2 regions of the Diaphorobacter sp. JS3050 genome follow, and region 1 is predicted to be linked to the other one. Evidence: riboswitches for the same ligand, from Rfam matches in the RefSeq annotation. Region 1 holds a riboswitch; the other holds the start of a gene.
The links. Region 1 has a riboswitch for cobalamin ahead of HND92_RS06325 (TonB-dependent receptor domain-containing protein). Riboswitches for the same ligand answer to the same signal wherever they lie in the genome.
Positions count from the first base shown of each region.

Region 2: linked by a shared signal. The riboswitch ahead of bluB (5,6-dimethylbenzimidazole synthase) and the one ahead of HND92_RS06325 (TonB-dependent receptor domain-containing protein) in region 1 are both predicted to bind cobalamin.

Region 1 is NZ_CP053553.1:1,278,697-1,283,989, reverse strand. It holds gene HND92_RS06335 (bifunctional adenosylcobinamide kinase/adenosylcobinamide-phosphate guanylyltransferase) at 1-22, opposite strand, end outside; gene HND92_RS06330 (cobyrinate a,c-diamide synthase) at 19-1,377, opposite strand; gene HND92_RS06325 (TonB-dependent receptor domain-containing protein) at 1,400-3,280, opposite strand; cobalamin riboswitch at 3,360-3,604, opposite strand; gene HND92_RS06320 (hypothetical protein) at 3,639-3,878, shown strand; gene HND92_RS06315 (cell division protein ZapA) at 3,875-4,219, shown strand; gene HND92_RS06310 (sulfite exporter TauE/SafE family protein) at 4,860-5,293, opposite strand, start outside.
Region 2 is NZ_CP053553.1:2,903,375-2,908,667, reverse strand. It holds gene HND92_RS13940 (aminotransferase class I/II-fold pyridoxal phosphate-dependent enzyme) at 1-175, shown strand, start outside; gene HND92_RS13935 (cobyric acid synthase) at 172-1,653, shown strand; cobalamin riboswitch at 1,684-1,876, shown strand; gene bluB (5,6-dimethylbenzimidazole synthase) at 1,921-2,682, shown strand; gene cobT (nicotinate-nucleotide--dimethylbenzimidazole phosphoribosyltransferase) at 2,787-3,845, shown strand; gene HND92_RS13920 (UDP-N-acetylglucosamine 2-epimerase) at 3,938-4,381, shown strand; gene HND92_RS19395 (glycosyltransferase family 2 protein) at 4,439-5,293, shown strand, end outside.

The DNA.
Region 1 (5,293 bases):
TGGTCTGCGGCGCCGCGTTCATGGCCCCGCCTCCGCGCCCAGCAAGGTTGCGGTCGCCTGCGGGCTGGATGCAAACCATGCGTGAAAGTAGCTCGCGTGGATGCTGCCGTGGCGGTACACGGCTTCACCGTCGTCCGGTGCCCCTGCATGGTCCGGACGCTGGGCGCGTGCGCACACGGCGGCCGGGCTGTCGGTGACCGAGTAGTGAAAGGTGTGGCCGCGCAACTCATGCGTGCCCATGCGCAGCGCGCGCGGCCCCAGCGCGGCCAGGCGCCGCTGCATGGTGACATGACCCGGCAGCAGCCCCCACAGGGGCACGCGGCGCCCGTCGGCCAGGGTGATGGACTCCAGCAGCGCCATCATGCCGCCGCACTCCGCCCACACGGGCCGACCCGCCGCCACGTGCGCCTGCAGGCTGTCGCGCATGGCCGTATTGGCGGCCAGCGCATCGGCGTGCAGCTCGGGGTAGCCGCCGGGCAGCCACAGCGCGTCGCAGGCCGGCAGCGCAGCGTCGCGCAGCGGCGAAAAGCGCACCACGCGCGCGCCCAGCTGCTGCAGGGTGTCGATATTGGCTTCGTAGATGAAGCAGAAAGCCTCATCCGCCGCCACGGCCACGGTGCGGCCGGCCAGCAGCGGCGTGATGGCGGCACGGCCCACGGGCGTGCCGCCGAAGTCCACCGCCCAGCGCTGCAGGTCCGCGGGGGACATGCGGCCCAGGGGCGTGCCGGCCAGCGCATCGGCCACGGCGTCCAGCCGCTGCAGGGCATCGGGCAGTTCGTGCGCTGCCACCAGTCCCAGGTGCCGCTCGGGCAGAAGGCCACCAGGCTCCCTCCCGCCCGCAGCGTCACCCACGACCCGTGGCAGCGCACCCAGCCAGTCCGCAGCGTCGGCCAAGCCGTCCCGCAGCATCTGCGCATGGCGGTCGCCCGCCACGCGGTTGGCCAAGACACCGGCCCATGGCAGGCCCGCACGGTAGTGCCGCAGCCCATGCACGATGGCGCCCAGCGTGCCCCCCATGGCAGAGGCATCCACCACCGCAAGCACCGGTATGCCGAAGCGCTGCGCCAGGTCGCCCACGCTGTGCTCGCCGTCGAACAACCCCATCACCCCTTCGATGAGCAGCAGGTCTGCTTCGGCCGCCGCGGCGCGCAGGCGCTGCGCGCAATCTGCCGCACCGGTCATCCACAGATCGAGCTGGTGTACGGGGGCGCCGCTGGCCAATTGGTGCCAGTGCGGGTCCAGGAAGTCGGGCCCACACTTGAACACCCGCACGCGCCGGCCTTGGCGTGTATGCAGGCGCGCCAAAGCGGCGGTGACGGTGGTCTTGCCCTGCCCAGAGGCGGGCGCGGCGATGACCAGGGCGGGACAGCGGCTCATGGTGTGGCAGTCGGTGATGGCGTTACTGCGGCGCCCACTTCAGGCCCACGTAGAACGTGCGGCCGCCGGTGGCGTAGGTGCGCGCCAACTGGTAGTCCTTGTCGGCCAGGTTGTCGACGCGGGCCAGCAGCGTCACGTCGCGGGCCACGCGCTTGCTGGTGTAGAGGTTGAGCGTGGTGTAGCCGCCCAGTACGTTGGTGTTGGCCGCGTTGTCGTACCGGCGCGCGGATGCGTAGAGCTCTGCCCCCAGCGTCCAGCCTGCCACCAGGGTGTCGGCACCCAGCGTGGCGTAGCGCTTGGCACGGCGCGCCAGCAGTTTGCCGCTGTCCAGGTCACGCGGGTTCTGCCAGTCGATGGAGCCATGCAGCGACACGCCCGCGATGCGGTGCGCGGCCGACAGCGTCACGCCCTTGTACTCGGCGCGGCCCACGTTCTCGTAGCAGCCGAAGCTGGAATCACAGCGGCCCGCGGCGCCGAAATTGATGAGGTTGCTGACGCGGTTGCGGTACGCCACGACACCCACGCTGCTCTCTCCTTGCGTCCACCGCGCGCCCAGCTCCACGTTGCGCCCCTTCTCGGGCTGCAGGTCGGGCGCGCCGTATTCGCTGAAGCGGTGGTAGAGCGTGGGTGCACGGAAGGACGTGCCGGCCGCTGCGGTGACGCGCCACTGCGGCGTAATGGCGTAGCCATAGGACAGGCTGCCCGTGCTTTTGCCGCCGAACTCGCTGTCGTCGTCATAGCGCAGGTTGGCCTGCAGCGTATGGGCGCCCTGGTTCAGGCCATAGCCCAGAGCGAGCGCGTTCTGTGAGCGGTCACGCTGGAGGTCGCCCACGAACTCGGTGGCGGGGTTGTGCAGTTCGTCCTCGCGGCGCTCCAGCGCGGCTGTGAACAGATGCGCGCCCAGGCGCCACTCGTTTTGCAGCAGGTAATTGTGCAGCGTGGTCTCGGTCATGTAGAAGTTGGGCCGGGTGCTGTATTCACTCTGCCCCTGCGTGACCTGCAAGCGCGTGCTGTACACGTCGCTCCACTTGGCCAGCCATGCCAGGCTGGCCGTGCGCAATTGGTGGTGATTGCGGTCGTCGGCCGTTTTGCTGCCGTCGTACTGCGAGTTGAGGTTGCTGGCGAGCAGCGTGCCCTCCAGGCGATGGGTCGTGTCGAACTGCACGCCCAGTCGGGCATTGGCAGAGGTGCGGCGGTAGCCGTCTTTGTCCGGGTTGTAGGCGGAGCCTACGCGGGCACTGAAGCCATCGGCGCGCTCATGCGACAGCCCCAGCGCATAGTCCACCTGCTCGGTGCCGCCACTCACGCCGGCCTGCACCGTCCGCGTGCCCTGGTTGCCCAGGCCCACGCCCACGTAGGGCGCCGGCGCACCCTCGCCCTTTTTGGTGAAGAGCTGGATCACGCCTCCCATGGCATCCGAGCCGTACACAGCAGCCGCTGGCCCGCGCACGACCTCGATGCGGTCGATCTGCGACAACGGGATTTGCTCCCACACCACGCCGCCGGTGGATTGCGAGTCCAGGCGCACGCCGTCCAGGTACACGGCGGTAAAGCGCGACTCCGCGCCGCGCAGGTAGACGCTGCCACTGCTGCCCTGGCCGCCATTGCGCGTGATCTGCACGCCTGGCAGGCGCGAGATCACGTCAATGACGCCTACCGCGCCGCTGGCTTCGATGGTTTCACGGTCGATGACGGACACATCGGACACGATGTCGGCCAGCGGCCGGGCCACGCGGGTTGCCGTGATGACGGTTTCACGCAGTTGGGGTTCGGTGGCTGCCTGGGCCAGCAGGGTCTGGGACACGGCGGGGAAAGCGGCGGCCAGCGCCAGCGGCAGCACGGCGACGCGCGCGTGCACGGAAAGCGCACTCAAGCGCACATTGAACGGACGGGTGTTTGTCATGTGGGGCAAACAGAGAGATCGCCACGGCCGACCTCCCCGTCGGCACCTGGGCATAACGGCCCAGGTTTCACAAAAGGAAACGCGGAGCCACCTCGTTGGCCGGTATCCGGGCTGGCGGAACGCTCTGCATCGCCTTCCCAAACGCTTGTTCAAGGCGCTCAGTGGCTTGTCAATGAAGAGGGAGCCGAGGTACGGCTCATCCGCTGACCGTTGCGGGGGCAGCGCAGGCACAGGACGCACTCCATGGCGGAGGGCCCCTCCCTGCTTCCCGTTGAACTGCGGCATGTGAACCACGCCGCTAGCACCAACTGCGCAATTTTACGATGGTTCGCACGCCGATCCCTACAATCGGCAGCGTATGGCCTCCCCCTCTTCCATCGACCAGATCGCCGAGCGCGTTGAGCGGCTGCTGCTGCGCCATGCCGAGTTGCAGCGCACCAATGCCCTGTTGGCGCAACAGGTCGCGGCGCTCACCCAGGAGCGCGATTCCCTCCAATCCCGCCTGCAGGCGGCCCGTGCCCGCGTGAACGCATTGCTGGACCGCCTGCCTGCCGAGCCCGAACTCCCCGGCACTGCCGAGACGAAAGACGCGCCATGAAGCAGATCGAGGTACAGATCCTCCAGCAAAGCTATCTCCTGGCCTGCCCGGACGGCCAGGAGTCGCGCCTGCTGGAGGCGGTCGAGCGCGTGGATACCGCCATGACGCGCATCCGTGACGCGGGCAAGGTACGCGCGCGCGAGCGCATCGCCGTGCTGGCGGCCCTCAATCTGGCTTTCGAGATCGCCGACCGCGAAGCCGCCGATTTGGCAGCCGCCTCAGCCCCTGCGCGCATCGCCCCCACCCCGATCGCGCCGCATGTGCACGACAGCGATGAGCGCGTGCAGCAGTTGCTCCTGCGCCTGGACGAGGCGCTGGGCGAGGATGGGCGCCTCCTATAACCATTACGGCAAAAGCCTGGCCCCTGGCTGCACACGGGCAGCCCACTACAATGAACATGTCTGCGGTGCTGCCGGGCTTTATATTTCCTTGAACCAATGCTCATTGAGCACGGGCTTGGTACATCGCCCGGTGAGCGTGATCATCTCGCGTCAGATGAACCCAACGCCTGGCTGCCCTCGCCCACCTGAACCCCCGGTTCAGGATGCCGGTCCGGTGGCATTCGCAGACACCTTTTCTCCGGTAATCGCTTGCGCCCTCGCTCCGGGTGAGTGCCAGTGACCTCAATACCTGCTCAGAAAATCCGGCGCTCCGCGGCCAGCGCGCGCAACCCACCCATCTGCAAGGCACAGAGCAGACCTTGGTAGTCGTCGCACCGATGGCAAATATCCTGGCGTGGTTCGGGCGTTTCCCAGTCCTTCGGCAATCACGCCGACACGCAGCGCGCCCTCATACGCACGATGGCGCATCCAGTAAGGCAGCGATGCGTAGCTGGATTTCTCCACGTCGATGAGAACAGACTCGTCACTTCCGCTGGTAGAGATCTGACAGCGATACGTCACACCTGAGCGTCTCAGTGTGCACCACTGGCTTGCCACGGCATGCTTCGCAGAGCCGCTGTGGCTCCACAAAACGCTGTTTTCAGGGCACGCACCACGGCGCCGGCTGCCCATGGACAACCTTCATCCATAGCGCCCATGCACCCAGGGAAAAAAGCACACCACCTGCCAGCCGAGACCCCCACGCCCCACCCTTCACGCCGATCCAAGCGCGAATGCGGCCAAATGTCCACGGCCCCAACACCAGCCATACACCACTTCCCACGCCAAACAGGACCATGCACAAGGCTCCGCGGAGCACGCTTCCGCTGAGTGCGGCAGTCAACAGTGCGGTATACAGCAGGCCGCATGGCAGGAGCGCCCAGGCCACACCCGCGGTCAGGAGCCCGCCAGGCCGAGAGACCAAGGGCTTGACCTTCGCCCAGGCAGCACGCCCCGCCCGCTCAACCCACAAGGGCTGCTGCGCTTGCACCATCATCATCCCGCCCCACGCGAGGATGAGCACGTGCATCAGCG
Region 2 (5,293 bases), 1.6 Mb from region 1:
ATGTCCGCCGGTGCAGGATGTGGGGACCTTCCTGCAATGGCTGCGCGCGCGCGGCGTCAAGCTGCGCGACTGCACCTCGTTTGGCCTGCCCGGGCATGTGCGCCTGGGCGTGTTGCCACCGCAGTCGCAGCGGGCGCTGGAGGTATCGTGGCGCCTCTACAAGGAATCGCAATGAACAAGACCCGACCCGGGCCGGCGCGCTGCGTCATGGTGCTGGGCACCACCAGCGGCGCGGGCAAGAGCTGGCTGGCCACCGCGCTGTGCCGCTACTACAGCAACCAGGGCCTGAAGGTGGCGCCTTTCAAGGCGCAGAACATGAGCAACAACGCGCGCGTGGTGGCTGCACCGGGCGACCAGTTCGGCGAGATTGGCAGTGCCCAGTATTTCCAGGCGCTGGCAGCGCGGGCCGTGCCCGACGTGCGCATGAACCCGCTGCTGCTCAAGCCCGAAGCGGACACGAAGAGCCAGGTGGTGCTGCTGGGACAGGTGAGCGATGAGCTTTCGCAACTGCCATGGCGCGGCCGCAGCCAGCGTGTGTGGCCGCAGATCGCGGCGGCGCTGGACGCACTGCGGGCCGAGAACGACGTGGTGGTCATCGAAGGCGCGGGCTCGCCGGCAGAGATCAATCTGCACGCCAGCGACGTGGTCAACATGCGCGTGGCGCGCCATGCTGAGGCGCGCTGCCTGCTGGTGACGGATATCGACCGCGGTGGCGCCTTTGCCCACCTGTTTGGCACATGGGCGTTGCTGCCCGAGGAAGAACGCGCGCTCATCGCTGGCTTCGTGCTCAACAAGTTCCGTGGCGACGAGGCACTGCTGGCGCCAGCGCCGCAAATGCTGCAGGACAAGACCGGCGTGCCCGTCGTCGCCACCATTCCGATGCAGTGGAACCATGGCCTGCCCGAGGAGGACGGCGTGTTCGACATGCGCTCCACCGCCGCGGGTGCCGTGCATACGCGCATCGCCGTGGTGGCGTATCCGCGCATCAGCAATCTGGACGAATTCCAGCCGCTCAAAAATGTGCCGGGTGTGCGTCTGTCCTGGGCGCGCAGCCCCGCGGATGTGGAGGGCGCCGACTGGATCGTCCTGCCCGGCAGCAAGGCCACGGCGGCTGACCTGGCCTGGCTGCGCGCACAGGGGTTGGACGCGGCGATTGCTGCCCATGCGGCACGCGGTGGCCGTGTGCTCGGAGTCTGCGGTGGACTGCAGATGCTCGGCGAGGCGTTGATCGACACCGTGGGGGTGGACGGCAATGGCCCAGGCCTGGGCCTGCTGCCGTTGGTGACGAGCTTCGAGGCCACCAAGACCGTGCGGCCCACGCGCCAGTGCTTCGGCGCCGTACAAGGCGCCTGGCGGCATCTTGCCGGCGTGGCTGTGCAAGGCTATGAAATCCACCACGGCCAGACTGCTCAGCACCCGGCCATGGCAGCCAGCGGCGATGTGGCGCGCGAAATCATGCCCGGGTTGGCGTGGCAGAACCCCGGGGGCAATGTGCTGGGCCTGTACCTGCACGGCCTGTTCGAGGACGCAGCCGTGCTGCGGGCACTGTTCGGTGCCGATGCTCCGACACTGGATGCGGTGTTTGAGGGGCTGGCCGCCGGCATCGCACGGCACTTCGAGCCCGGGGCGTTGGATGCCCTCGCTGCGCAGTAAAGGACGATAACTGCGGTTGAATTGCGGTTGTTATCATCCCCGTCCTCAGGTGCCCGCTGCCGCAAGGCAAAGGGAGAATCGGGAAGGCGGTTGGAGTCCGCCGCGTGCCCAACGCTGTAAGGAAGATGACCCCCGCTCAATGCCACTGGCCGCCAAGGCCGGGAAGGCGCGGCGGGTCAGATGAATCCAAGCCAGAAGACCGGCCTGAACGTTCATCGCGCTGCAAGGCCAGGCAGCGTGCGACCTATTCACGCACAGGGGACTGCCATGAATACCGCGCAGGCGCAAGCCACGCAAAGCGTTCACGCCTTTACGCAAGAGGCCCGCGACGCCATTTACCGCACCATCTTTTCACGCCGTGATGTGCGCGGGCAGTTTCTGCCCACCCCGGTACCGGACGAGGTGCTCAGCCGCATCCTGACCGCGGCGCACTATGCGCCTTCCGTAGGCTTCATGCAGCCATGGAACTTCCTGGTGGTGCGATCGCAGGACACCAAGCGCCGGGTGCATGATGCCTTCGCCAAGGCCCATGCCGAAGCGGCCGGTATGTTCGAGGGCGACAAGCGCGCGGTGTACCAGCGTCTCAAGCTCGAGGGCATTCTGGAGTCGCCCATCGGCCTCTGCATCACGTGCGACCGCGAGCGCACCGGTCCGGTGGTGGTAGGGCGTACCCACATGAAAACCATGGACCTGTACAGCAGCGTCTGTGCCGTGCAAAACCTGTGGCTCGCCGCGCGCGCCGAGGGGCTTGGGGTGGGATGGGTGAGCATCTTTCACCAGGCCGACCTGCAGCAGGCGCTGGGTATTCCCAAGGGCATCACCCCCATCGCCTACCTGTGTGTCGGCTATGTCAGCCACTTCCATGCCAAGCCCGAACTGGAAACCGCTGGCTGGCTTCCGCGCCTGCCCGTGGAAGACCTGGTGTACTTCGAGCAATGGGGGCAGCGCGACGACCAGCAGCCGCTCATCGCGCATCTGCGGTGCGACCAGGCTGCGGCGCAATGCAGTCGCCAGACCGCACCGGCATAAGCCAGCCACAACGCATGGGGCCCGCCCCGCAATACGGCCACCTCTTGATGTGCGCCCCGTGAGTCGGGGCCGCGCTGGACCTTTTTTGACAATCGAAACACGCCATGATCATCGACCTGCCTTTCATTGCTGACCTCACCGATCGGCCGTTGACCCAAGCCCTGCAGCACAAGCTGGACAACAAGACCAAACCACTGGGTGCGTTGGGGCGCCTGGAGCAACTCGCCCTCCGTCTGGGCCAGATCCAAGGTACCGAATCACCCATGCTGCAGGCGCCGCAGATGCTGGTGTGCGCGGGCGACCATGGCCTGGCGGCCAAGGGCGTATCGGCCTACCCGAGCGACGTGACCTGGCAGATGGTCGAGAACTTTCTGGCAGGCGGCGCAGCCGTGAGCGTGCTGGCGCGCCAGCACGGCCTTCAGCTCACCGTGGCCGACTGCGGCGTGGCGCGCGAAGTACCCGCGCGCCACGCCGTTCCCGGTGCGCCCCGCCTGGTGCACTGCCGCGTGGCGGCGGGCACGCAGGACGCGAGCGTCGGCCCTGCGATGACCGAGGCGCAGTGCGCCCAGGCGCTGCGCAACGGCATGGATATCGTGCGCGCCATGCCCGGCAACGCGCTGCTGCTGGGCGAGATGGGCATCGGCAACACGTCCGTGGCGTCGCTGCTGTTGGCGCGTCTGGCAGGTGTGCCGCTGACCGAGTGCACGGGTGCCGGTACGGGACTGGATGCGGCAGGCATCGCGCGCAAGCAGGCCGTGCTGGAGCAGGCGCTGGCGGCCAACGCCGGTGCTACGCAGCCCTTGGAGGCCCTGGCCGCCCTGGGTGGTTTTGAAGTCGCCACGCTCACCGGCGCCGTGCTGCAGGCCGCCGCCGAGCGTCGTGTGATCGTGGTCGACGGCTTCATCACCTGCGCGGCTGTGCTGGTGGCCGTGCGCCTGGCGCCTGCCGTGCTGCAGCGCTGTGTGTTTGCCCATCGCTCCGGCGAACGGGGCCATGGCCACATGCTGCAGGCTTTGCAGGCGCAGCCGCTGCTGGACCTGGGGCTGCGCTTGGGAGAAGGCTCAGGTGCCGCTCTGGCTTGGCCGTTGCTGGAGTCGGCATGCCGCGTGCTGCGCGAGATGGCGAGTTTTCAAGCGGCCGGGGTGGACGGAGCGATGCGCTAAGTGTCTTGCCGGCACTTGCCATCTTCAGGATGGGCGCATGAGGAATTCGACGGGGCTGTGCAACCAGAAGCTGTCCTATCACGCACTGGGCCGTGGTACGCGACCCCGTGCACCGGCACCTGGGCGCGCTGCCCAATGTGCGCCTGACGGCGCCGCTGGACTACCTGGCCATGCAGCAGGCGATCGCCGATGCCTGGCTGCTGCTCACGGACTCGGGTGGTCTGCAGGAAGAGGCGCCGACCTTCAAGGTGCCGCTGCTGGTACTGCGTGAAGAAACCGAGCGGCCGGAGGTCATCGATGCGGGCTGCGCCGCGTTGGTCGGGGCCGACCGCCAGTTGATCGTGCGCTCCGTGCGCCATCTGATGGACGACGGAGAGGCCTACGGCCGCATGCAGGCCGCAGCCAACCCCTTTGGGGATGGCCAGGCGTCCCAGCGCATCGTGGCACGGCTGGAGCAGATGCTGGCGCCCGCGCCCGCGCCCGCGCCCGCGCCCGCACATGCGGCTGCGCCCGCGGTTGCGGCCCTGAGTGTCTAGAGGAGCCGCACCCTGTCCTGGATAGATGTTTTTACCGCCTATCTCTACCTGCTCAAGATGGTGGCGATCGGGGTGGCTGTCGTCATCTTCATCAGCAGCCTGGATGACCTGTTCATCGATATCGCCTACTGGGTCCGCCGCGTCTGGCGCGCCTTCACGGTGTACGCACGCCACGCGCCGCTGAACTACAAGACGCTCTACGACGCCGAGGAGAAGCCGCTGGCCATCATGGTGCCCGCCTGGCAGGAGCACGGCGTGATTGGCCAGATGGCGCAACTGGCCGCCACCACGCTGGACTACGAGAACTACCACATCTTCATCGGCACTTATCCCAACGACCCGCAAACGCATGCCGACGTGGAGCAGGTGCGTGCACGCTTCCCCAACGTGCACACGGTGGTCTGCGCGCGTCCCGGACCGACCAGCAAGGCCGACTGCCTGAACAATGTGGTGGACGCCATCCTGCAGTTCGAGAAGCGTTCTGGCGTGCGCTTTGCCGGCTTCATCCTGCACGACGCCGAGGACGTGCTCTCCAAGCTGGAGCTGCGGCTGTTCAACTACCTGGTCAACCGCAAGGACCTCATCCAGCTGCCCGTGTACCCGCTGGAGCGGCCCTGGAACGACTTCACCGGCGGGCACTACCTTGACGAGTTTGCGGAGCTGCACGGCAAGGACATCGTGGTGCGCGAGGCCCTGGTGGGCCAGGTGCCAAGCGCGGGCGTGGGGACGTGCTTCAGCCGTCGCGCCATCATGGCCCTGCTGCAACAGGGCGATGGCATTGCCTTTGACACGCAGAGCCTGACCGAGGACTACGACATCGGCTTTCGCCTCAAGCAGCTGGGCATGCAGGAGGTGTTCGTGCGCTTTCCCGTCGAGGAGGACGATCACATTGGTCGCGCGCCCTCGCCAGAA